DNA from 4 places in the Parabacteroides sp. CAG:2 genome. Region 3 is predicted to be linked to each of the others. Evidence: riboswitches for the same ligand, from Rfam matches in the RefSeq annotation. Region 3 holds a riboswitch; each other region holds the start of a gene.
The links. A riboswitch is a leader RNA that binds a small molecule or an ion and turns the genes downstream of it on or off. The one in region 3 is predicted to bind cobalamin.

Region 1 (5,587 bases), on a different contig from region 3:
CGGTAATCATATTGTGGGCGGAAGTAACCGCATGAAAATCCCCTGTAAAATGCAAGTTGATGTTTTCCATGGGAAGCACTTGGGCATATCCACCTCCGGCAGCACCACCTTTCATGCCGAAACACGGGCCAAGAGACGGCTCACGTAAAGCGACCACCGCTTTCTTCCCTATTTTATTCAGCCCTAAAGCCAGACCGATCGAAACCGTAGTCTTTCCGATTCCCGCTTTAGTGGGAGTGATAGCGGTCACTAAAATTAAATTATGCTGGTCCATTTGCTTTTTATCGATCAAATGGATAGGAACCTTGGCAATATACCTGCCATAATTTTGTACTTCCTCACGAGGGATACCTAACGTTGTCGCAACTTCCTTAATTTTACGCAAGTCTGTTTCTCTTGCTATCTCAATGTCCGATTTCATGTGCTTTATGTAAGTTTATATAGTTTGAACAAAGTAAATCTAATTTATTATAATAACAAAATGATACGGAACAAGGTTTTCCCCCTTTATGGAATAATAAGATTGTGTTATTTTGATATTTTTGTGCGAAGATGGCGAGGATCTTGCTTTTTGTGATAGCTGTCAGGCTTGAAATTAAACTTTTTGTAAAGTGAGCTTTGCAAAAATCATACGTTTTGCTTGTTGTACTTTTAAAGAATTATAAAATAGTCTTTAAAATTATTCATCTGTAATAATTTGATTAATTTTGTGATGTCACAACGATAAAAAGAAACCTAAAATGGTTTGAGTGTGATAAATTGAAACAGATAAGAGACTAATAACATTAGCAATATAATATGTAAATTTAAGGTTATGTCAACAGTAAGATTTAGTCAGGTTACATTTGCTACTAAATCGTGGGTAGCAGAAGCATGGGAAAAGATGGTAGTGGAATTGTTTAGCGGTCGTGTCGTAGCGGAAGTCAAACAATTGGATGAAGTATGTGAATCAAAGTGGGAAGTAGAATTGAAGAAGCTTCAAAACGAGGTTCATTCTTTATGTCATCATGCGATCCATCAATTGCTCCCGATAGCCGGCTCTTATCAACAGGCGTTACTGGATGACGTTGCCCAAGCCTATACGGTATACGCTCCGGAAGAAGCAGAGTCTATCTTCAACCGGGGAAACCAAGCGATCGAGGATATCAAAGGACATGTATCGGGTATTCGCTACAACGCTTGTAAAATGCGTGAGGCGAACCGTAAAGTAAGCGAGTTGGAAGATATGCACGCAAAAGCGGTCATGTACCATAATTCAGTGAAACCTTATATGGATACACTTCGTTTCCATATCGATCAGCTTAAGCATATATTGCATGTAGCGTAATAAGATGGGCTGTCCGGGTTTGGTTACTCTCCGGGCAGCCTTCTTCTTTTAGCGAGGTTGGATAATCAGTAGGGAGAAATAGGGGAAATCCTTGGAATGTATAGTGGCGATATCAGTAGTATAATATTCTTTTCTTGTTCCTACATTCTCGAAATAATGAAAAACCGCCTTATCCGCATACTGCCGGATACAAGTATGAATAGCCTCTTGGCAACCCGGTAATTTCATGATGACGATGATCATTCCATTTTCTATTTTTGCCGAAAGTTCATCGAACGACGCAGTCCCGGGGATTACGTTAATTTGCTCCTCTTGTTTTACGATATGTATCCCGGCCAAGGCACCTGCCGCTATAAATGCCGGAATTCCTGCGATTCGATCTACCGGGATTCCTGTTTCCTCGAATTTATCGTATACATATTGTATAGATGAATAAAAACCAGCGTCTCCCTCGGCGACGATCACGATTTGTTTCCCTTTCAAATATTCAGCTTGGGCATCCAGAAACAATTCGTTATAAGCGTTTAACGCATCTGTCCGTTCCTTACTCATTGGCAAAATAAACGGATGGATCAAGGATTCGTCTACCTCAATAGCTTTCAATATATCCGTCGCCCGAGATATGATTCCATGCTTGCCTTGTGTAGCAGGACAATAGATAATATCAGCCTTTTGTAATGTTTTAAGCCCTTTCAGCGTAATTAATTCCGGATCACCGGGACCTAATGAGACGAAGTGAATAGGATGATTCATGTGTATCTGTTTTTATTTGAAACGCAAAAGTCCTTAAAATTGTGGATGTATACAAATATTCTTACTACTTTTGTCACTGTAACAGGCTCCGCTTATCTCTTTTTCCGGGAGGCGGATTAAAAGGGAACCGGGTGAGAATCCCGGACAGACCACGCTGCTGTGAACTTTTAAACATTCGGACAATACCTTGGCCACTGGTTTTGTAATCGGGAAGGCGTCCTGAATGGAAGTAAGTCAGAAGACCTGCCGGTTCATAAATAAATGTTGCTGTCCCGTGGAGCAGGACGAGAGTAACTGTCAATGATCAACTGTCAATTAAACAAGGATTATGAATAAGTTTATAGCGGGTGGATGCTTGCTTTTATCGGTATTGACTTTATCATGTACTTCAGGTATCCGTGAAAAAGGAGAAATAGGGAAGACGGCTTCCGTAGAGCAATCTGCGTTCTCGCAAGAGCAGGTTAAGCCTTTATACGCCCAAGGATTCAAGCTTACCTATGCGGATCAATATCTCTTGGCTGATATCCAAGATCCTCAAAATGAGGAAAGCACCACGTTTCATTATGCGTTCGTGAAAAGAGGTGCGAAACCCACGGGGATTCCCGCTGATTATACGGTGATAGAGCTTCCTATCCGAAGCGTTATCTGTATGACTTCCCTGCAATTATCGAACTTTATTAAATTGGGTGCCTTGGATAGGGTCGTTGGGATTACCAGTACACGGCATTTGTTCAATAAAGAGATGAACGAACGCCTGAAAGAAGGTAAAACCGCTAAGATCGGTATCGAGGGGAATTTCGATAACGAGGTTATCATGAGCATGAATCCTGATTTGATCCTTGTATCGCCATTCAAGCGGGGAGGCTATGAGACGCTGAAAGACGTGGGTATTCCCTTGATTCCCCATTTGGGTTATAAGGAGACTACGCCATTGGGACAGGCCGAGTGGATCAAGTTCGTAGGCTTGCTGTTGGGGATAGAGAAAGATGGCAATGAGCGTTTCGCCACCATCGAGAAGAGGTATAATGAATTAAAGGAACTTACGGCGGATGGTAAGGTTAAAAAACGTCCGATCGTTTTTAGTGGCGAGTTACGGGGTGGAAACTGGTATGCCGTAGGAGGAAAGAGCTTCTTAGCGCAACTTTTCAAGGATGCCGGCGCTGATTATTTCTTGAAAGATGATGAGCGATCCGGTGGTGTTACATTAGACTTCGAGACGGTCTATAACCAAGCGGACGACGCTGATTATTGGCGTATCGTGAATAGTTTCCCGGGAACGTTCAGCTATGAGGCATTGAAAGAGCAAGATCCTCGTTATGAGGATTTCCGTGCGTTCCGGGAGAAAGGAATTATCTATTGTAATATGAAGAACACGCCGTTTTATGAGAGTATGCCGACAGAACCGGAGATCGTCCTAGCGGATTTGCTTCATATCTTTCATCCGGATTTATTACCGGATCATGAGTCGGTCTATTATTCTCGACTTAAATAAGGAACACTGATGAGACATTCAAATACCCTATGGATGCTGGCGATTGTCACGGCTATTTTTGTTCTAATCTTTTTGAATTTGGTGTTGGGGTCAGTCTCTATTCCTCTTCAATCGGTTTGGCATATTATCTGGAATTTAGGAAATGAGCCTATTACATGGCAGAATATTATCTGGAAATCCCGACTACCACAGGCATTGACAGCGTTGGTAGCGGGAGCTGGCTTATCCATCAGCGGCTTACAGATGCAAACCGTTTTCCGTAATCCATTGGCCGGACCTTCGGTCTTAGGTATCAGTTCGGGAGCGAGCATGGGTGTCGCTTTCGTGGTGTTGTTAAGCGGTAGTTTAGGGGGCGTTGCCTTGAGTAAACTTGGTTTTATGGGGGAGATCGCCTTATCGATAGCGGCCGTGATCGGTTCCTTATCCGTGATGGCGCTGATCGTGTATGTTTCCCAAAAGGTAAAAGGAAATGTCACGTTGTTGATTATCGGTGTGATGATCGGTTACGTGGCAAACGCCGTGATCGGTGTACTTAAATTCTTTAGCGTCGAGGAGGATATCCGTGCATACGTGATTTGGGGATTGGGTAGTTTCGCCCGTGTTTCCGGTAATCAGATGACGTTGTTCGTGATTCTTATGACAATCTTGATCCCTCTCTCGTTCCTGCTTATCAAGACCATGAACTTGATGCTTCTTGGGGATAGCTACGCACGCAATTTGGGACTTAATATCAAGCGGGCCCGTTTGTTGGTTATCACCTCGGCTGGGGTCCTTACGGCGATTGTCACTGCTTATTGCGGACCTATTATCTTCTTGGGGCTAGCCGTTCCGCATTTATGCCGGGCCATATTTCAAACTTCCGACCATCGGATTTTAATGCCTGCGGTCTTATTCGCCGGTGCGGCGTTGGCGTTGATCTGTAATTTGATCGCCCGTATGCCGGGGTTCGAGGGAGCGTTACCTGTCAACTCGGTAACCGCTTTAGTAGGTGCTCCAGTAGTGGCCTCAGTATTATTTAGAAAACGTAAGAATGAATTGAACGAGTAAGATGAAACAAGATACGATTCATATTAACGGACTTTCGATCGGTTACCATTCTAAGAGTAGTACAAAGCTGGTAGCTAAAGGTATACACTCTACGATCTATAGTGGTGAATTAACCTGTTTGCTGGGTGCTAACGGGGTGGGGAAGTCTACTTTATTGCGCACGTTATCGGCTTTCCAACCTAAATTAGATGGGGAAATATTGGTCCTAGGAAAAGATATAGATACTTATTCCGATAAGGAATTGAGCACCACGATCGGTGTCGTGCTGACCGATAAATGTGAGATCCGGAATATGTTGGTACGGGAATTGGTCGGGATGGGACGTAGCCCGTATACCGGCTTCTGGGGTAAGTTGAGCAAGGATGATAAGCGGATCGTGGAAGAATCCATCGCCCTTGTCCGCATTGAGGAACTAGCATCCCGCATGGTCCATACCTTATCGGATGGAGAACGCCAGAAAGTGATGATCGCTAAGGCGCTCGCTCAGGAGACTCCGGTTATTTACTTGGATGAACCTACAGCATTCCTTGATTTCCCCAGCAAGGTAGAGATTATGCAATTACTCCATCATCTAACCCGGAAAACGAATAAGACGATATTTATGTCCACTCACGATTTGGAGCTGGCTCTTCAGATATCGGATAAGATCTGGTTAATGGACAAAGCGAATGGTATCTCTACCGGTACTCCCGAGGATTTGGCATTGAGTGGTCATCTAAGCAACTTTTTCGCCCGGAAAGGGATTGTTTTCGATAAGGATACCGGATTATTCCGTATAGATAATCAATTCTCTCGACAGATTCGCCTCGTTGGACATGGACAGAAATACGCTATGGTGCGTAAAGGGCTCCAGCGAAACGGAATTTTGGCGAATCGGGAAGTGGAATCGAATATTTGGATTGAGACTGGCGATTTAAAGACCACCCACTTTATCATCCATGAGACTTCCGGCGGTACCTATATCACCC
Region 2 (5,587 bases), on a different contig from region 3:
CACAGACCATATCTCATTCAAGGGAGAACCTCAAATGACCGTAGAGGCGATTCAAGATGCCGTGGAACTGGAATTGATGGCCAGTAGCCGGAAGGACGTAGCGCAGAAATATATCGCTTACCGAAATCAGCGAAGCGTAGCCCGCAAGGCAAAAACACGGGATATGTTCTTGGAAATTATCAATATCAAATCCAACGACATCACCCGTGAGAACGCAAATATGAACGCCGATACACCCGCCGGCATGATGATGAAATTCTCCAGCGAGACCACCAAGCCGTTTGTAGATGACTATTTATTGAGCGAAGAGGTCAAGGAAGCCGTATCTAACAACTATCTCCATATTCATGATAAAGATTATTATCCGACTAAAAGCTTGACCTGCGTACAACACCCGTTGGATCGCATCCTAAAATACGGGTTCTCCGCCGGTCATGGCGAATCACGTCCGGCTAAACGAATCGAAACCGCAAGCATCCTTGGCTGTATCTCTCTAGAGACCGCCCAAAACGAGATGCATGGCGGACAGGCGATACCGGCGTTCGACTTCTACCTAGCTCCTTACGTACGTAATAGCTTTATCGAGGAAGTAAAGACCTTAGAGGATTTATACGGACAGGATTTCTCCCACTTATATAATAAGCCTATCGACGATTACCAGACACAGACCTTGGATGGATTAAGCGGTGATAGACGCGTCATACAACATGCCATCAACCGCACGGTAAGCCGTGTACACCAATCGATGGAGGCTTTTATCCATAATATGAACACGATCCATTCCCGTGGCGGCAACCAAGTGGTATTCAGCTCCATCAATTATGGAACCGACACCTCGGCGGAAGGTCGTTGCATCATCCGGGAGTTATTAAAAAGCACTTACAGAGGCGTAGGTAACGGCGAGACCGCTATCTTCCCGATCCAGATATGGAAAAAGAAACGAGGCGTAAGCTATCTGCCGGAAGACCGTAACTACGATCTTTACCAATTGGCCTGCAAGGTCACCGCCCGTCGCTTCTTCCCGAACTTCTTGAATCTCGACGCGACCTTCAACCAAAGCGAGGATTGGAATGCGGACGACCCTCAGCGCTATATCCACGAGGTAGCGACCATGGGATGCCGTACCCGTGTATTCGAGAACCGTTTCGGACCAAAGACTTCTATCGGACGAGGTAATATCTCCTTCTCGACGATCAATATCGTACGATTGGCTATCGAGTGCATGCAAGTGGAGAACAAGGAAGAGCGTATCGCCCTATTTTTCGCTAAACTGGATCATATGCTGGAACTTACGGCTCGTCAGTTGCATGAGCGTATGGAGTTCCAGAAAACCGCTTACGCGAAGCAATTCCCGTTGTTGATGTCTTCCTTATGGTTAGGCTCGGAAAAATTGAAGCCTAACGATTCGATTGCCTCCGTTATCAACCAAGGTACCTTGGGCATCGGCTTTATCGGACTGGCCGAATGTTTGGTGGCCCTTACCGGTAAGCATCATGGCGAAGATAAGGATTCGCAAGCCTTAGGCGTAAGGATCGTTACGTATATCCGGGATCGTGCCAACCAATTCTCGGAGCAATACCAACACAATTATAGCGTACTGGCAACTCCGGCTGAAGGCTTGTCCGGCAAGTTCACGGGAAAAGATCGTAAGAAGTTCGGATCGCTTCCGGGCATCACGGATCGGGATTATTATACGAACTCTAATCACGTTCCGGTATATTATAAGTGCAGTGCCCGTCATAAAGCAGAAGTAGAAGCTCCTTATCATGATTTGACTCGTGGCGGCCATATCTTCTACGTAGAGATGGATGGCGACGCTACCCATAACCCCGAAGCGATCATGCGTGTCGTGGACATGATGGATAAATACAATATCGGATACGGTTCCGTAAACCATAACCGTAACCGTTGTCTGGATTGTGGCTACGAGAACTCCACCCCTAATCTGGAAGCCTGCCCGAAATGCGGCAGCAAACACTTGGACAAACTTCAACGCATCACCGGCTATCTGGTAGGAACCACCGACCGTTGGAACAACGCCAAGCTATCCGAGCTAAACGACCGTGTCACCCACAACTAATTTTCAATTTTCAATTACCATGTTGTCTATCATAGATATCATCGAAGATACCACCGTAGACGGTCCGGGATTCCGGACCGCCATCTATGCGGCGGGTTGCCCGAACAAATGCCCGGGTTGCCACAACCCCGAATCATGGGATATCAATAAAGGGAAGAAAGTAAAAGCGGAAGAGATCGTGGAAAAAGTATTGGCCGACGAATTCGCCAACGTCACCTTCAGCGGCGGAGACCCTATGTTCCAGCCGGAAGGTTTCACCGAGGTAGCCAAAGCGATCAAGGAAAAAAGCCAAAAGACGATCTGGTGCTACACAGGATATAAATTCGAGGACCTGATAAAGAATCCGGCACAAGCCGCCTTGTTGTCCTATATCGACGTATTGGTAGATGGCCGCTACAAACAAACCCTTCGGGATGAGAGCCTTTTATTCCGGGGAAGCAGCAACCAACGGCTGATCGACGTACAAGCGTCTTTAAATAAAAAGGAAGTCGTGAAATACAAGTACAACCCTTTCATTTAAGGAAATTCTCCAATTATAGCCCGGATATTAACAAGATTTCATACCTTTGTCCCGAATTGGTTCCGTTTCGCCCAACCGGGGTTACGGATTAAAAGGGAATCAGGTGTAATTCCTGAACAGTCCCGTTGCTGTGAAGCTCTATTTCAAACATTCCGGAAACACTTTCGCCACTGGTATATAAGAATATAGCCGGGAAGGCTTTCGGGATGGGAGTCAGTCAGAAGACCTGCCAGTTAGGGAGAAGTCGCTCGCGAGGACAGAGCGGCTTGGTACGAATCATTTTCTAAACAGGTTTTAAATAATGGTGTTATCCTTTGCTAGAAAGGGATACCTTGCTTGCGTATTATCGATGCTGGCGATAGGTATGTCCCATGGACAAAGCAAACTCGACTCTATCCAGCACTTGGACGAAGTTACGGTCACGGCCCGGAGTTTCAGCTTTAAAGAGGTAATTCCTTCCCAAAAACTATCGGGGAAAGAATTACAAAATTTGAACAGTCACACGGTAGCAGATGCTTTACGCTACTTCTCGGGTGTCCAATTGAAAGACTATGGGGGCGTAGGAGGTATCAAGACCGTAAATATCCGAAGTATGGGAACGAACCACATGGGTGTTTTCTACGACGGCATCGAATTAAGCAACGCACAAAACGGACAAGTAGACCTCGGGATGTATTCTTTGGACAATATCGAGGAGATTTCTTTATACAATGGCCAGAAGAGCGATATCTTCCAATCCGCGAAAGATTTCGGCGCGGCCGGTACGCTTTATCTGCGTTCTCGTCGTCCTCGTTTCGAAGATGGAAAAACAACGAATATCCGTGCCACGATGAAAGTCGGTTCTTTCGACGTTATCAACCCCTCGGCGCTGTTCGAATATAAGATATCTGAAAACGTAGCCACCTCTTTCAGCGCCGAATGGTTAAGCGGAAGCGGTAAATACAAATTCCGTTACCGCCGTATCAACCCTGCCGGAGAGATCGCTTACGATACGACCGCCGTCCGGGAAAACGGGGATATCAACGCCACCCGCCTAGAGGCCGGACTTTATGGCAAGATGAGCGACGGTACTTGGAATCTTAAGTTCTACAACTACAATTCCGAACGAGGAATCCCGGGAGCCATCGTAAACAACGTATGGAGACGTGGTGAACGGGTATGGGATACGAACTCTTTCATGCAAGGCTCCTATATCAAAGAAATCAATAGCAAATTCAAGACACAGGTGAACGCGAAATATGCATTCTACCGTACGCATTATGTGAATAACGACGACAAGCTGATTCATGTAGATAACCTGTATAAGCAACGAGAGATTTACCTATCCTCCGCGAATGTCTATTCCATCCTCTCAAACTGGGATGTATCCGCCTCTTACGACTTGCAATGGAACAAGATGAACGCCGATATGTACGGATTCGTTTACCCGGAACGCTTCACCAACCTCCTTTCGGTCGCCACGGCGCTCCGGTTAGGGAAAGTAAAATTACAGGCCAGCGGACTGGCGACCTTTATCAACGACCGTGTAAAAGAAGGCCCCACACCGGAAGCCCGGCAAATCCTTACACCCGCCGTATTCGCCTCCTACAAGCCGTTCGAGAAACAAGACTTTAATGTACGCGCTTTCTATAAACGAATCTTCCGTATGCCTACCTTCAACGATTTATATTACGCCGATATGGGAAACTCCAAATTAAACCCAGAATATGTAACCCAATATGATGCCGGCTTCGCTTACACGAAAACATGGGAGAACCATCTTTTCTATCGCTTCAAGATACAGGCGGATGGTTATTTCAACAAGGTGAAAGACAAGATCATCGCTTATCCCAAAGGCCAGCAATTCCGTTGGACTATGTTGAATTTAGGTAAGGTAGAAATCAAAGGCATAGATGTCAGCACGGAAACGACCGTCAATCCGGTAAAAGATTTATTCGTCACGCTACGAATACAATACACCTATCAAAAGGCCCAAGACTTCACGGATCCCTCGGATACCTATTACGGAGATCAAATCCCTTATATCCCTTGGCACAGCGGTTCCGCCATCGCGCAAGCGTCCTTCAAGGGATGGAACCTCAACTACAGTTTCATCTATGTGGGAGAGCGGTATAACCAGCAGGAAAATATCAAATACAATTATACGCAACCTTGGTATACCAGCGATATCTCCTTGTCGAAAGATTTGAAATTCAATTTCGGGCTTATCAAGGCCGCCGTGGAGGTAAACAACCTGTTAAGCCAAGATTACGACGTGATCCTGAATTATCCGATGCCGAAGCGAAATTACAAAGTGTCTTTAACCATCGAGATATGAAAAGATATACATTATATATAATAGGTATCCTGATCGGTTGCGCTTTTTCATCCTGCCGCAAGATCGAGATCGTAGTTCCCTCGGAATACGAGCTGGTCTCCGACGGTATCCATCCCGAGGCGAATCCTCAAGGGATGTATTTGGTGAACGAAGGGAATATGGGAAGCAATAAATGTACGCTGGATTATCTGGATTACGTGAACGGTTATTATATCCGTAACCTCTACTCGGAACGGAACCCGAACGTAGTCAAGGAGCTGGGCGATGTCGGCAACGATATCCAGATTTACGGAAGCAAGCTTTATGTCGTAGTCAATTGTTCCCATAAAGTAGAAATACTGGATGCCCGGACTTGCGAGCGGATCACGCAAATAGACATTCCCAACTGCCGGTACATCCGTTTTTACCGGGGAAACGCCTATGTAACCTCTTATGTCGGTCCGGTGCAAATCGACCCGAACGCCCCGCAAGGAGCCGTATACAGGGTAGACACGACCAGCCTGAAAGTAGACGCCAAAGTCATAGTCGGTTTCCAACCGGATGAGTTGGAGATTTTGGGTGAATATATCTACGTAGCGAATTCTGGAGGATATCGTGCCCCGGAGTACGACAATACGGTTTCCGTAATCGAGCTAAACCGTTTCAAGCAAGTTCAAAAGATTCCGGTAGG
Region 3 (5,587 bases):
CTTTCTATCGCCGTAACTTGGCTTCCGGTCAGAAAGGTTTGTCCGTTGCGTTCGACCTTCCGACTCACCGTGGTTACGATGCCGACAACGAACGTGTGGTTGGTGATGTAGGTAAAGCGGGTGTATCTATCTGTTCCTTGGAGAACATGAAAGTGTTGTTCGATGGTATTCCTTTGAACAAGATGTCTGTTTCCATGACCATGAATGGTGGTGTGCTTCCGGTATTGGCATTCTATATCAACGCAGGTTTGGAGCAAGGTGCTAAGTTGGAGGAAATGGCCGGTACGATCCAGAACGATATATTGAAAGAGTTCATGGTACGTAATACCTATATTTACCCGCCTGAGTTCTCCATGAAGATTATCGCTGATATCTTCGAGTATACCTCTCAGAAGATGCCGAAGTTCAACTCTATCTCTATCTCCGGTTATCATATGCAGGAGGCTGGTGCTACGGCTGATATCGAGATGGCTTATACGTTGTGCGACGGTATGGAATATCTTCGTGCCGGTATCAACGCCGGTATCGATGTGGATGCGTTCGCTCCCCGTTTGTCATTCTTCTGGGCTATCGGTGTAAATCACTTCATGGAGATCGCCAAGATGCGTGCGGCTCGTATGTTGTGGGCGAAGATCGTGAAGAGCTTCGGCGCTAAGAACCCGAAATCATTGGCATTGCGTACACATAGCCAGACTTCCGGTTGGTCATTGACCGAGCAAGATCCGTTCAATAACGTAGGACGTACTTGTATCGAGGCTATGGCCGCTACATTAGGACATACACAATCTTTGCATACGAACGCATTGGATGAGGCGATCGCTTTGCCGACCGATTTCTCCGCTCGTATCGCTCGTAATACACAGATTTACATTCAGGAAGAGACTAAGATCTGTAAGGAAATCGACCCGTGGGCTGGTTCTTACTATGTAGAGTCTTTGACGAATGAATTGGTACATAAAGGTTGGGCGTTGATCCAAGAGATCGAGAGCATGGGTGGTATGGCGAAAGCCATCGAGACAGGTCTTCCTAAGATGCGTATCGAGGAAGCGGCCGCTCGTACACAGGCTCGTATCGACTCAGGTGTTCAGACCATCGTTGGTGTTAACAAATATCGTTTGCCGAAGGAAGATCCGATCGATATCCTAGAGATCGATAATACAGCCGTACGTAACGAGCAGATCGCCGCTTTGAAGGAGTTGCGTGCTAACCGTGACGAAGCCGCTGTTCAAAAAGCTTTGGCTGATATCACGGAGTGCGTGAAGACGAAGAAGGGCAACTTATTAGAGTTGGCTGTTAAGGCTGCCGGCTTGCGTGCGTCATTGGGAGAGATCTCCGATGCTTGCGAGGTGGTTGTAGGTCGTTATAAAGCAATCATTAGAACTATTTCAGGCGTGTATTCATCAGAAACTAAGAAAGACGCAGACTTCCAGAAAGCTTGCGAGCTTTGCGAGCAATTCGCTAAGAAAGAAGGCCGTCAGCCTCGTATCATGATCGCTAAGATGGGTCAGGACGGACACGACCGTGGCGCTAAGGTTGTCGCTACTGGTTATGCGGACTGTGGTTTCGACGTAGATATGGGACCGTTGTTCCAGACTCCGGCCGAGGCTGCCCGTCAAGCTGTGGAGAACGACGTTCACGTAATGGGCGTTTCTTCTTTGGCCGCTGGTCATAAGACGTTGGTTCCGCAGGTTATCGAGGAGTTGAAGAAACTAGGTCGTGAGGACATCATCGTTATTGCTGGAGGTGTAATCCCGGCTCAAGACTATGATTTCTTGTATAAGGCTGGCGTTGCCGCTATCTTTGGCCCGGGTACTTCCGTATCGAAGGCAGCTTGCCAGATCCTTGAGATCTTGTTAGGCGAATAAATGGAGTTTAGACCTTACGGTTTTTAAATAAAGAGAGGCTGGACAATTGATTTTGTCCGGCCTTTTTTAGTATTATATGCGGGTTTATGTACTTTTGTAGCGATTATTCAATTAAAAAGGGAAAGAATCATGGGAATCGTTATAGGTATAGATGTGGGAGGTAGCACGACCAAGATCGTCGGCGTGGAGGATAAGAAGATCAAGAACCCGATGTTCGTGAAAGCTACCGATCCGGTAACCTCTTTATTCGGGGCCTTCGGTAAATATATTTATGATAATAACATCTCGCTCTCGAATATAGAGAAAGTGATCTTGACGGGTGTAGGTAGCGCCTATATCGATCAACCTTTATATGGCTTACCAACCGCGAAGACGGATGAGTTCCTCGCAAATGGGCTAGGGGCGCAGTATAATACGGGACTGGATAGCCTGTTGGTGGTCAGCATGGGAACGGGTACCTCTTTTGTCAAGGTACAAGGCTCCACGGTCGAGCATATCGGGGGATTGGGTATCGGTGGCGGAACCATCCTCGGCTTGTCTAAGCTATTATTGAAAACGCATGACTTTCACCAAATAGCGTCTTTGGCTGAGCATGGTTCCCTGAATGATATCGACTTGCATATCCGGGATATTACGCCACATCCGCTACCCGGCCTGCCGCTGGACGTGACAGCCTCTATTTTCGGAAAAGCGGACGCGAACGCTAAGGTTGAGGATATCGCTCTCGGTATCGTTCATATGGTCTTGCAGACCATCGGGCAAGGAGCTGTTTTCGCCTCGTTAAATGGCGATATCAAGAATATCGTATTGATCGGTAACTTGACTCGCTTGCCACAATGCCCGGATATTTTCCCCCGTCTGGAGGAGATGTGCGATGTCCATTTCAAGATACCGGAGTATGCCGAGTATCGCACGGCTATCGGGGCGGCTTTATGCTATATCAGGAACCGGGAATATAAGGATATTTTTTGTGGAAAGTGTTAGGCTACATCAAAACTTTATGTATCTTTGCTACATGCTTTGTTCCCTTTCGGCAATCGCCGGATAGGGATTAAAAGGGAATCGGGTGAGAATCCCGGACAGTCCCGCTGCTGTAAGCTTCATAAACGGGTTGAGCAATACTGTTGCCACTGTTCATTCAAGTGAATGGGAAGGCGCTTAAGACCGGAAGTAAGTCAGAAGACCTGCAAGGCGTGTATATTTTCGACGGCTTCGAGGAAAGGCCGGAAGAGAACGCAAGAACCGTATCCGGTTTTTACTATTCTTTATCCAAGGTTTTCTTATCAAGTCGTCTCATGGTTTCGGATAATTATTTTGCCATAATAATTAGGGAAAGAAGCATGAATCTGACCGACGGGATGAGCTCCGTGTGTAAGATGCATGCTTTCTTTGCGTTTAAAGGACTGGGGTATTCCGTGAACACTCTATAGAGAATATTTGTTTATTATTAGAAAAGTGCGTTTATTTGCAACGAGTAATTAACAAAAGAAGTATGAATATGAAGAAAATTGTGGGACTTGTTATGGTTGCCTTGCTAGCGTTGATGGCGCTTCCGGCGAACGCTCAGCTTAAATTCGGTATCAAGGGAGGTGTGAATATATCGTCTGTTCATTTCAACTCGGACGTGTTGAAAGCGGATAACGTCACCGGCTTCCAAGTGGGTCCGATGATCGAGACGACCTTACCGTTGGTGGGTGTCGGGATCGATGCGGCAGTGTTGTATTCGCAAAAGGGTTTGGAAACGACCTCGGCTGGCGGGGTGAAGACTTCGATGAAGACGGATTATATCGATGTTCCGGTCAACTTGAAATGGAAATTCGGCTTACCGATCGTCAAGGCGTATCTGGCAGCCGGTCCGTATATCGGTTTCCGTGTAGGCGGTGATAAGTTTTGGGATATCCCGGGTTCCGTAGCGGATCAGGTGAAGGCGAAGAATTTCAGCGCAGGTCTTAACTTCGGTGCCGGCGTGGAACTGATCAGTCACTTGCAGGTGGGTTTCAATTATGGTCTGGGACTGACTGATAACTATAGTATTGAGAAGGTGAACCTCTCCGACGGTGCCGGAAAGAACCGTGGATGGTCTATCACGGCAGCGATCTTGTTCTAAATAGGTGAAAATAAAATGAGAGAGGCTGGGCTTTAGAAGTCCGGCCTTTTTTGTTATTTTTGGGCTCGTAATGAAACACCTGTTTGAATGAAATACGCGGACGTCATACTTCCCCTTCCTTTGGAGAATAGCTATACCTATCGGATACCCGAAGATCTGAAAAGCGCCGTGACTCCCGGTTGCCGGGTGATCGTGCATTTCGGGAAGAAACGATATTATACGGCCATCGTCATGGAGGTACACGACCGGGAACCGGTATCCGATTTTGAGACGAAGGAGATCTACGCTTTGCTGGATGCCACGCCGGTGCTCCGCCGTCCGCAACTCCGTTTCTGGAAATGGATATCTTCTTATTATATATGTAAGCTGGGCGACGTGTATAAGGCGGCCTTGCCTTCCGGCTTAAAGTTGGAAAGCGAGACGGCGGTTACTTATAATGAGGATTTCGAGGCCACCGCCCCCTTGCGCCCGAACGAGCAAGCGGTACTGGATGCTTTTAGCGGGGTTTTGAAATTGACGATCTCGGAGTTGGAGAAGAAGACCGGTCTTCGAAATGTTGTCCCGATCGTCTCTTCCTTGATGGTGAAAGGGGCGGTTGAGGTGAGCGAGGAGCTAAAGCGAGGATTCGTTCCCAAGACACAGGCGTTTATCCGTTTGGCCGAGGCTTACCGGGATGAGACGAAATTACAGGCGGTGTTCGAGGATTTGAAACGAGCGAAGAAGCAAGAGCTTCTGCTGGTCAGCTTCTTGGATTTAAGCCATACCTTGAATCCCGCTTTATCGAAGGAGCTTTCCAAGAAAGAGCTATTGGAACGCAGTGGTTATACCTCTGCGGTATTGGAGGGTCTGCTGAAACGGGGTATCTTGGAGAGTTACGAGAAAGAGGTGGGTCGTTTGCAAGTATCCGTCTGCCGCTTGCAAGAGCCGAATCCGCTCAGTCCGGCGCAAGAGAAAGCCTATGGAGAGATCCATGAGACTTTCAAGACGAAGGAGGTCTGCCTGCTTCATGGCGTGACTTCCAGTGGTAAGACCGAGATATACGTCCGTTTGATCCATGAGGTCTTGCGGCTGGGGCGGCAGGTTTTATATATGTTGCCGGAGATCGCTATCACGACCCAGATCACGGAACGGCTGGCGAAATTATTCGGGGATAAGCTATTGGTCTACCACTCTAAGTTCTCGGATAACGAGCGGGTGGAAGTTTGGAATAAGCTATTGCATAACGACGAGCCTATGCTGGTATTGGGGGTCCGTTCGTCCCTCTTCCTTCCGTTTAAGGACTTGGGCTTGATTATCGTGGACGAGGAGCATGAGAATACGTATAAGCAGCAGGACCCGGCACCCCGTTACCATGCCCGTAACGCTGCCATCGTCTTGGCGGGTATGCACGGCGGTAAGACCTTATTGGGTTCGGCCACCCCCTCCATCGATTCTTATTTCAACGCTACGGCGGGGAAATACGGTCTGGTTGAGTTATCTACCCGCTACGGTGATTGCTTGATGCCGGAGATTATTACGGTGGACGTGAAGGAGCTAAAGCGCAAGAAGATCATGAAAGATACCCTTTTCTCCCCTCTGTTGGTGGAGAAGGTGCGGGAGGCCCTATCCCGGGGCG
Region 4 (5,106 bases), on a different contig from region 3:
AGCGATGTCGGAGTTATAACTCTGTGGTTTCGCCCCGACGATATCTACCTCGGGTAGTCCTAGTAGCTTGTAAGATAACTGGATATCCATCTCGTAATTCCCTTCTCCCGCGGGAATATCTCGGATTGCCGAGACGGTGTTGTAACTGTTGGTGATTAGTACGTGCTCCTTCGTGTCCTTGAGTGGTAAGGAGAAATACCCGTCCGTATCTGAAATAACTCGTATATCCGTACCCTTGATGTAAATGACAATGTTCGCCATCGCCTTGTTATCCTCATCTACGATCGTACCGGATACGACTCTGATACTTCCCACCGATGGCCTGCTTTGAGCGATCATTCGGGTGCCAGACAAAACAATCCCGCTAACAATTAGCAGGAACAAATAAAAATGTCTCATAATGTATAAAAATTAATTACGCAGTTTACATCTCCAGTGCAATCGATCCAATGATTCCCCAAAATCCCGGAAGAATCTATTCCTTATTTTTGTCTGGCAGGTTTCCTGACTAACCCGGAAAGCGACCTTCCCATCTTTAAAAAAGACAGTGGCATGAAGAAACTTTCCTCCTTATGGGTTTTACAGTAGCGGGCTCTGTTCCGGAATCTAACCGAAATTCCCTTTTATAGACTTGCGGAATGCAACATCTATCACCAAAACGTCACAAAAGTATAGTATTGATAGGGCTTTTTTTAATGAAATATGTTAAATATATTGAACGTGTTAAACAATTTGGCATATCCTTATGCGATAGTTTTTCCCGGACTAATCTTTATGGAAAAGTTTTTTCACCATTCAATGAACTTCCCTCTTTCCCGGCGCTTTTCCAGTTCCTCTTGTAAATGTCGTTGGCGATCTTTGGCGATGTAACGACGGGCGAAGATGTTCGGGACAGCTACACCGAGTGAGATACAAAGAATGATGAGTGCGGAATTGATCCCGTTGAAGAATGCGTTTGTGACCTCACCGATTACTCCATGCAGATTAATGAACGCTAATAAAGAACGATACATCAAGACTCCCGGGATCATGGGGATAACCGATGGGATGGTCAGCACATGATTGGGAACGTGGCACCAATGGACGGCTTTGACGGCAAGCACGCTGACTACGAAACTTCCCATGAACGAGCCGATTACGGGACCATATCCCAACTCGAAGTTTACGAAGTTACGGGTACATACGGCGATGATACCTCCTACGGCCACTACCCATAATAGCCGACGCTGGATGTTGAATATCATGGAGAAACCCATGGCCGAAATTGCTGCCGCTATTGCGTATATGTAGTACGGATCATGTGGAACCATACTCAATTCACTGAACTTATGATCTATCTCGACATCATTCATGACAAGTACCCGCATGGCGAACGCGATGCCGAAGGTCATGGCGGCTACCATCATGACCGTATTGGAGGCTCGGGTGATGCCGACCAGCAAATGATTGTCTAGCATATCATCCACGAAGTTGATCAAGGGTACGCCCGGCACGATAAACAAGGCGCAGGCTAATAATGGATGATAAGGTGTGTCGGATAGCCCGGAGAAGGAGGACGCATATGCCAAGCAGGTGGATACGAAAGCGGCCGCGGCGATACTCATATATACGTTAAGTCCAGCTTCGACACAGCGGGCCCGTACCCTAAACCCGACGAAAGCGCAAATGGAAGCGAATAGGAATGCCATCCAGTCGCATCCAAATAGCTTACAGAATCCTCCGCATGCGAATCCCGCTCCGATGGCTACGATATAAGGGGTATAATTCCGGGGTTGGTGAACGATCTTCTCCAGTTCTTCCTCATATTTATCCAAGGAATAATCTTGCTCGATCGCCCGCCATGAAAGCTTGCTTACCTGTGAGATTGCCGTCATATTGATTCCGTGCTTCTCGCATTTCTGGAATTTGGAGAAGGAATTTCGCTCATCGCTTACGTTCACCATGATCATGGTCCATCGGATATCGATATGCAGTTTCTCCTCGGGGATACCCATAAAGGCGGCAACTCGTTTCATGTTTCGCTCGATACGATTCGTGTCGGCGGCACTTTCCATCAACAATTTTCCCGTACGGAGCAAAAGATCCAATTTGCGCCGTAACAACAATACTTCCTTGTCTGTCATCATTTCTTTTAATTCTTATGTTGTACTCTATATCCTAGTCCACGAGGATATGAATCTTAAATGAATGGCAGGTCTTCTGACTAGCTCCCATCCTAATGCCTTCCCGACTACCTTGAGCCAGTGGCGAAAGTAGTATTAGAATGTTAAAGGAGTTTCACAGCAGCGGGACTGTTCCGGATTCTCACCGGATTCCCTTTTAATCCGTATGCCCGAATAGGCATTACGAAACCAATTCGGGCACAAAGGTAAGGAATTTTTTTTATTTCTTAATCATCCTTACGGTCTCTGTCTTCCCTCCGGTTATGATACGGATGAAATAGAGGCCTTGGGATAGATCGCTTACGTTGATGGATTCTCCGGGATTGATCGTGGATTTCCGGACCATTGTTCCGCGAGATGTATAGATCTCTATCTCCGCCGGGGTATCGATATTGATTTGTATCGAGTTAACCGCCGGGTTCGGATAGATTTTCAAGGTCGGCTGCGATAGCTCTTCTATGCTTGTCGGTGCTTCTTCGGTTGTTACGACCATGTTCTTGGTGACGATCTTTCCGTTCGAGTTGAAGCGGACGGTTATTGTAGCCTCCTGATATTCCTTGATATCTGAGGTTGTACTGATAATTAAGGAGTCATTACGAACGATCGCGTTAATCGGGCTGGAGGGAGTAACGGATGAGACTGATTTTACGATGGCGGCATCCATATTGTCCTCATCGGTCACCATATTGCCTAAAGCGAGTTTATAGACCGGCTTTTCCTCGGTTAATACGATAGAGGAAGGGAAATCGGAAGATATTACCGGTGCGGCGTTATCCGGGAAAACCGGGATAGCGGGGAACCAATAGTTTACGATCATCGAATATTCTTGTACCACTTCGCCTTTGTTATTTATACGAGCTAACATGTGCGTAGGATCTTGGAATTCATGATACAAGAAGGTGTATAGCTCGTCGGTTTTTGGGTTAAGGCGAAATCCGGTTCCGTACAAGCGCCAATCCCAGTCCAGTTTCCTAAGGTCGATCAATTGGAAGAATTGCTTCTTGTCGATATCATATCCGCAGATTTGGTAGCCGGTGAACCAGCTTCCTTCTTTGGGCTGTCCGTTCCAATAGATTTTATTTTCCTTGGCACTGGCGCAGAAACCGTCGGCGGTCCATGCGTACCAAGAGTTCGGAACGACACCGATGGTCTCGCTTAACGGGATCTTTACCGTGTCCACCTTAAAGGTATAGGGGTTCAAGTTTAGCATATATTCCAAGGCGGAACCATCCCCGGCCGTATTCTGGGTCATGCTGATCCAGAGCGTACCATCCTTGGATTGAACGATAGAGCCGAAACCTCGTTGAATCTCCTTCTCTTGCCCTTTTACGGTCTCTTTCTCGATCGGGGCGGCGATGGTACGGATAATTTTATCGGTTTTCGGGTCTATTATCAATAAACCATATTGTTGATGGACGGCAAAGACAAGGTCGTTGGCACGTACCATGGTACCGATCTGGGCATAATACAACTCACCGTATCCATCGGCGTTCGGATTTCCGGAACCTTCTATTTGTTTGCCGATCGTCATCTTATCGCTATCGTAGATCCAGATACCGTTGCTGGTTCCTATATAGCCTTTGTGCTCGTCTACCGGAAGATAGGAACGGCCGTCGGCTATGGATTTGCCCTCGGCGTTTTGGGCGATATACTTGAATTCTTTGATCACCTTCATGGTCTTGGCATCGCATACGGCAAACCGGCTTCCGGTGATTTTTGCCCCGGGATCTCGTTCTTGCTTAGAGACTAGGTAGAACTTATCGCCATAGATCGTACCGAATTGCGTGGTACATCCTAACTCATGCCCCGGATTCTCGGTCTGGAAGACACGATAGTGCCATTCTCCATCTTGAGTAAGGAAATTGACGGTACTGTTCTGATGGCCGTACCAATCCTCGTTTACGATAAATGTACCTTGACTGTAATCCATATCCGTGGAACGCAGGATGGAAGATTGTGACGGTACATCCCTCATTTGGGCCTGATCGATGCCGGCGGCGATCCATGAGGTATTGCCTTGGGCCATTAGGCCGCTCGTGGCGAACGTACAGAGAAGTAAGGTAATCGTCTTTTTCATAAGCCTTTTATTTTTAAGATTGCTTGATCATATTGTAATTTCATTTGTTCGCTTACCGGATCGGGTACGATGATGGAAGGGGGGGCGATGTGTAAATCCTGCGCACGGATAATCTCCGTCGAGGTCTCTCCGATCCAACCGCAATATTGGTTTACCGCCGTGTATACCTTGATAAAGTCCACGCCGTGTAATTCCACCTTATTACCTTCCGCATCCACGGCCCATTCGATATCGAAGCTGTTCAGATCCTTGTAATCGTTCGGATGGTTATCCACGTATCCCCATGGATACGAATAGAGTACGTAGTATTTACCCGTATCACTCTCGTCTGTAGCGTTATCCTTTAACCGGGTACCGGAGAAAGTCAAGGAATTCTCTTCAATCCACATCGGATAATAACTTTGCGTATGATATATATTTTTCGCTATATAACCGGTATTGCCTTGATTATCTTTCCATGGTACATAAGTAGCGTCACTCCATTGCTGGCCCATGTCTGGCTCGGGGATCTTGTTGGGATCCGGACGATCATAAGTAATGCGATAATTCTTGATGGTTTCCGGTTTATAGTATTCACTACCGGCCAGTTCGTACCATTCATCGTCCGGTAAGCCGTTCTGGTTCGTGTCGAAAGAGACCATGACAATACCGGGCTCGCAGCTGCCTCCCTTTTTTTCTTGATATTCCGGCAGGTCGGAATAGAAAGAGTTCCCAAGGATCATAAAGTCCTTCTTCCCTTTGACGTTGATGACCGTATGGTCGAAGCCGAAGATAACGTATCCTCCGTATCCTCCGAGGGAAATCATCACGTCGTTCGTACCGGAGATATTCTCCTCTACCTTTTTCAGTATGGTTTCTTTCGTATCG

Region 1: another riboswitch for cobalamin. It lies ahead of QVP94_RS11960 (ABC transporter substrate-binding protein); the one in region 3 lies ahead of QVP94_RS00660 (porin family protein).
Region 2: another riboswitch for cobalamin. It lies ahead of QVP94_RS00030 (TonB-dependent receptor); the one in region 3 lies ahead of QVP94_RS00660 (porin family protein).
Region 4: another riboswitch for cobalamin. It lies ahead of QVP94_RS00010 (threonine/serine exporter family protein); the one in region 3 lies ahead of QVP94_RS00660 (porin family protein).

Annotation. Positions count from the first base shown of each region.
Region 1 covers NZ_FR885305.1:135,681-141,267, reverse strand. Annotated here, with positions in the region: gene QVP94_RS11975 (formate--tetrahydrofolate ligase) at 1-421, opposite strand, end outside; gene QVP94_RS11970 (hypothetical protein) at 815-1,327, shown strand; gene QVP94_RS11965 (precorrin-2 C(20)-methyltransferase) at 1,376-2,080, opposite strand; cobalamin riboswitch at 2,147-2,345, shown strand; gene QVP94_RS11960 (ABC transporter substrate-binding protein) at 2,409-3,572, shown strand; gene QVP94_RS11955 (iron chelate uptake ABC transporter family permease subunit) at 3,582-4,619, shown strand; gene QVP94_RS11950 (ABC transporter ATP-binding protein) at 4,621-5,587, shown strand, end outside.
Region 2 covers NZ_FR885248.1:6,261-11,847, reverse strand. Annotated here, with positions in the region: gene QVP94_RS00040 (anaerobic ribonucleoside triphosphate reductase) at 1-2,080, shown strand, start outside; gene nrdG (anaerobic ribonucleoside-triphosphate reductase activating protein) at 2,100-2,600, shown strand; cobalamin riboswitch at 2,641-2,848, shown strand; gene QVP94_RS00030 (TonB-dependent receptor) at 2,902-4,917, shown strand; gene QVP94_RS00025 (YncE family protein) at 4,914-5,587, shown strand, end outside.
Region 3 covers NZ_FR885254.1:2,947-8,533, reverse strand. Annotated here, with positions in the region: gene scpA (methylmalonyl-CoA mutase) at 1-1,865, shown strand, start outside; gene coaW (type II pantothenate kinase) at 1,995-2,849, shown strand; cobalamin riboswitch at 2,869-3,071, shown strand; gene QVP94_RS00660 (porin family protein) at 3,364-3,972, shown strand; gene priA (replication restart helicase PriA) at 4,060-5,587, shown strand, end outside.
Region 4 covers NZ_FR885248.1:255-5,360, forward strand. Annotated here, with positions in the region: partial or broken gene QVP94_RS00005 (TonB-dependent receptor plug domain-containing protein) at 1-399, opposite strand, end outside; cobalamin riboswitch at 478-673, opposite strand; gene QVP94_RS00010 (threonine/serine exporter family protein) at 789-2,126, opposite strand; cobalamin riboswitch at 2,173-2,371, opposite strand; gene QVP94_RS00015 (DUF5074 domain-containing protein) at 2,383-4,239, opposite strand; gene QVP94_RS00020 (hypothetical protein) at 4,236-5,106, opposite strand, start outside.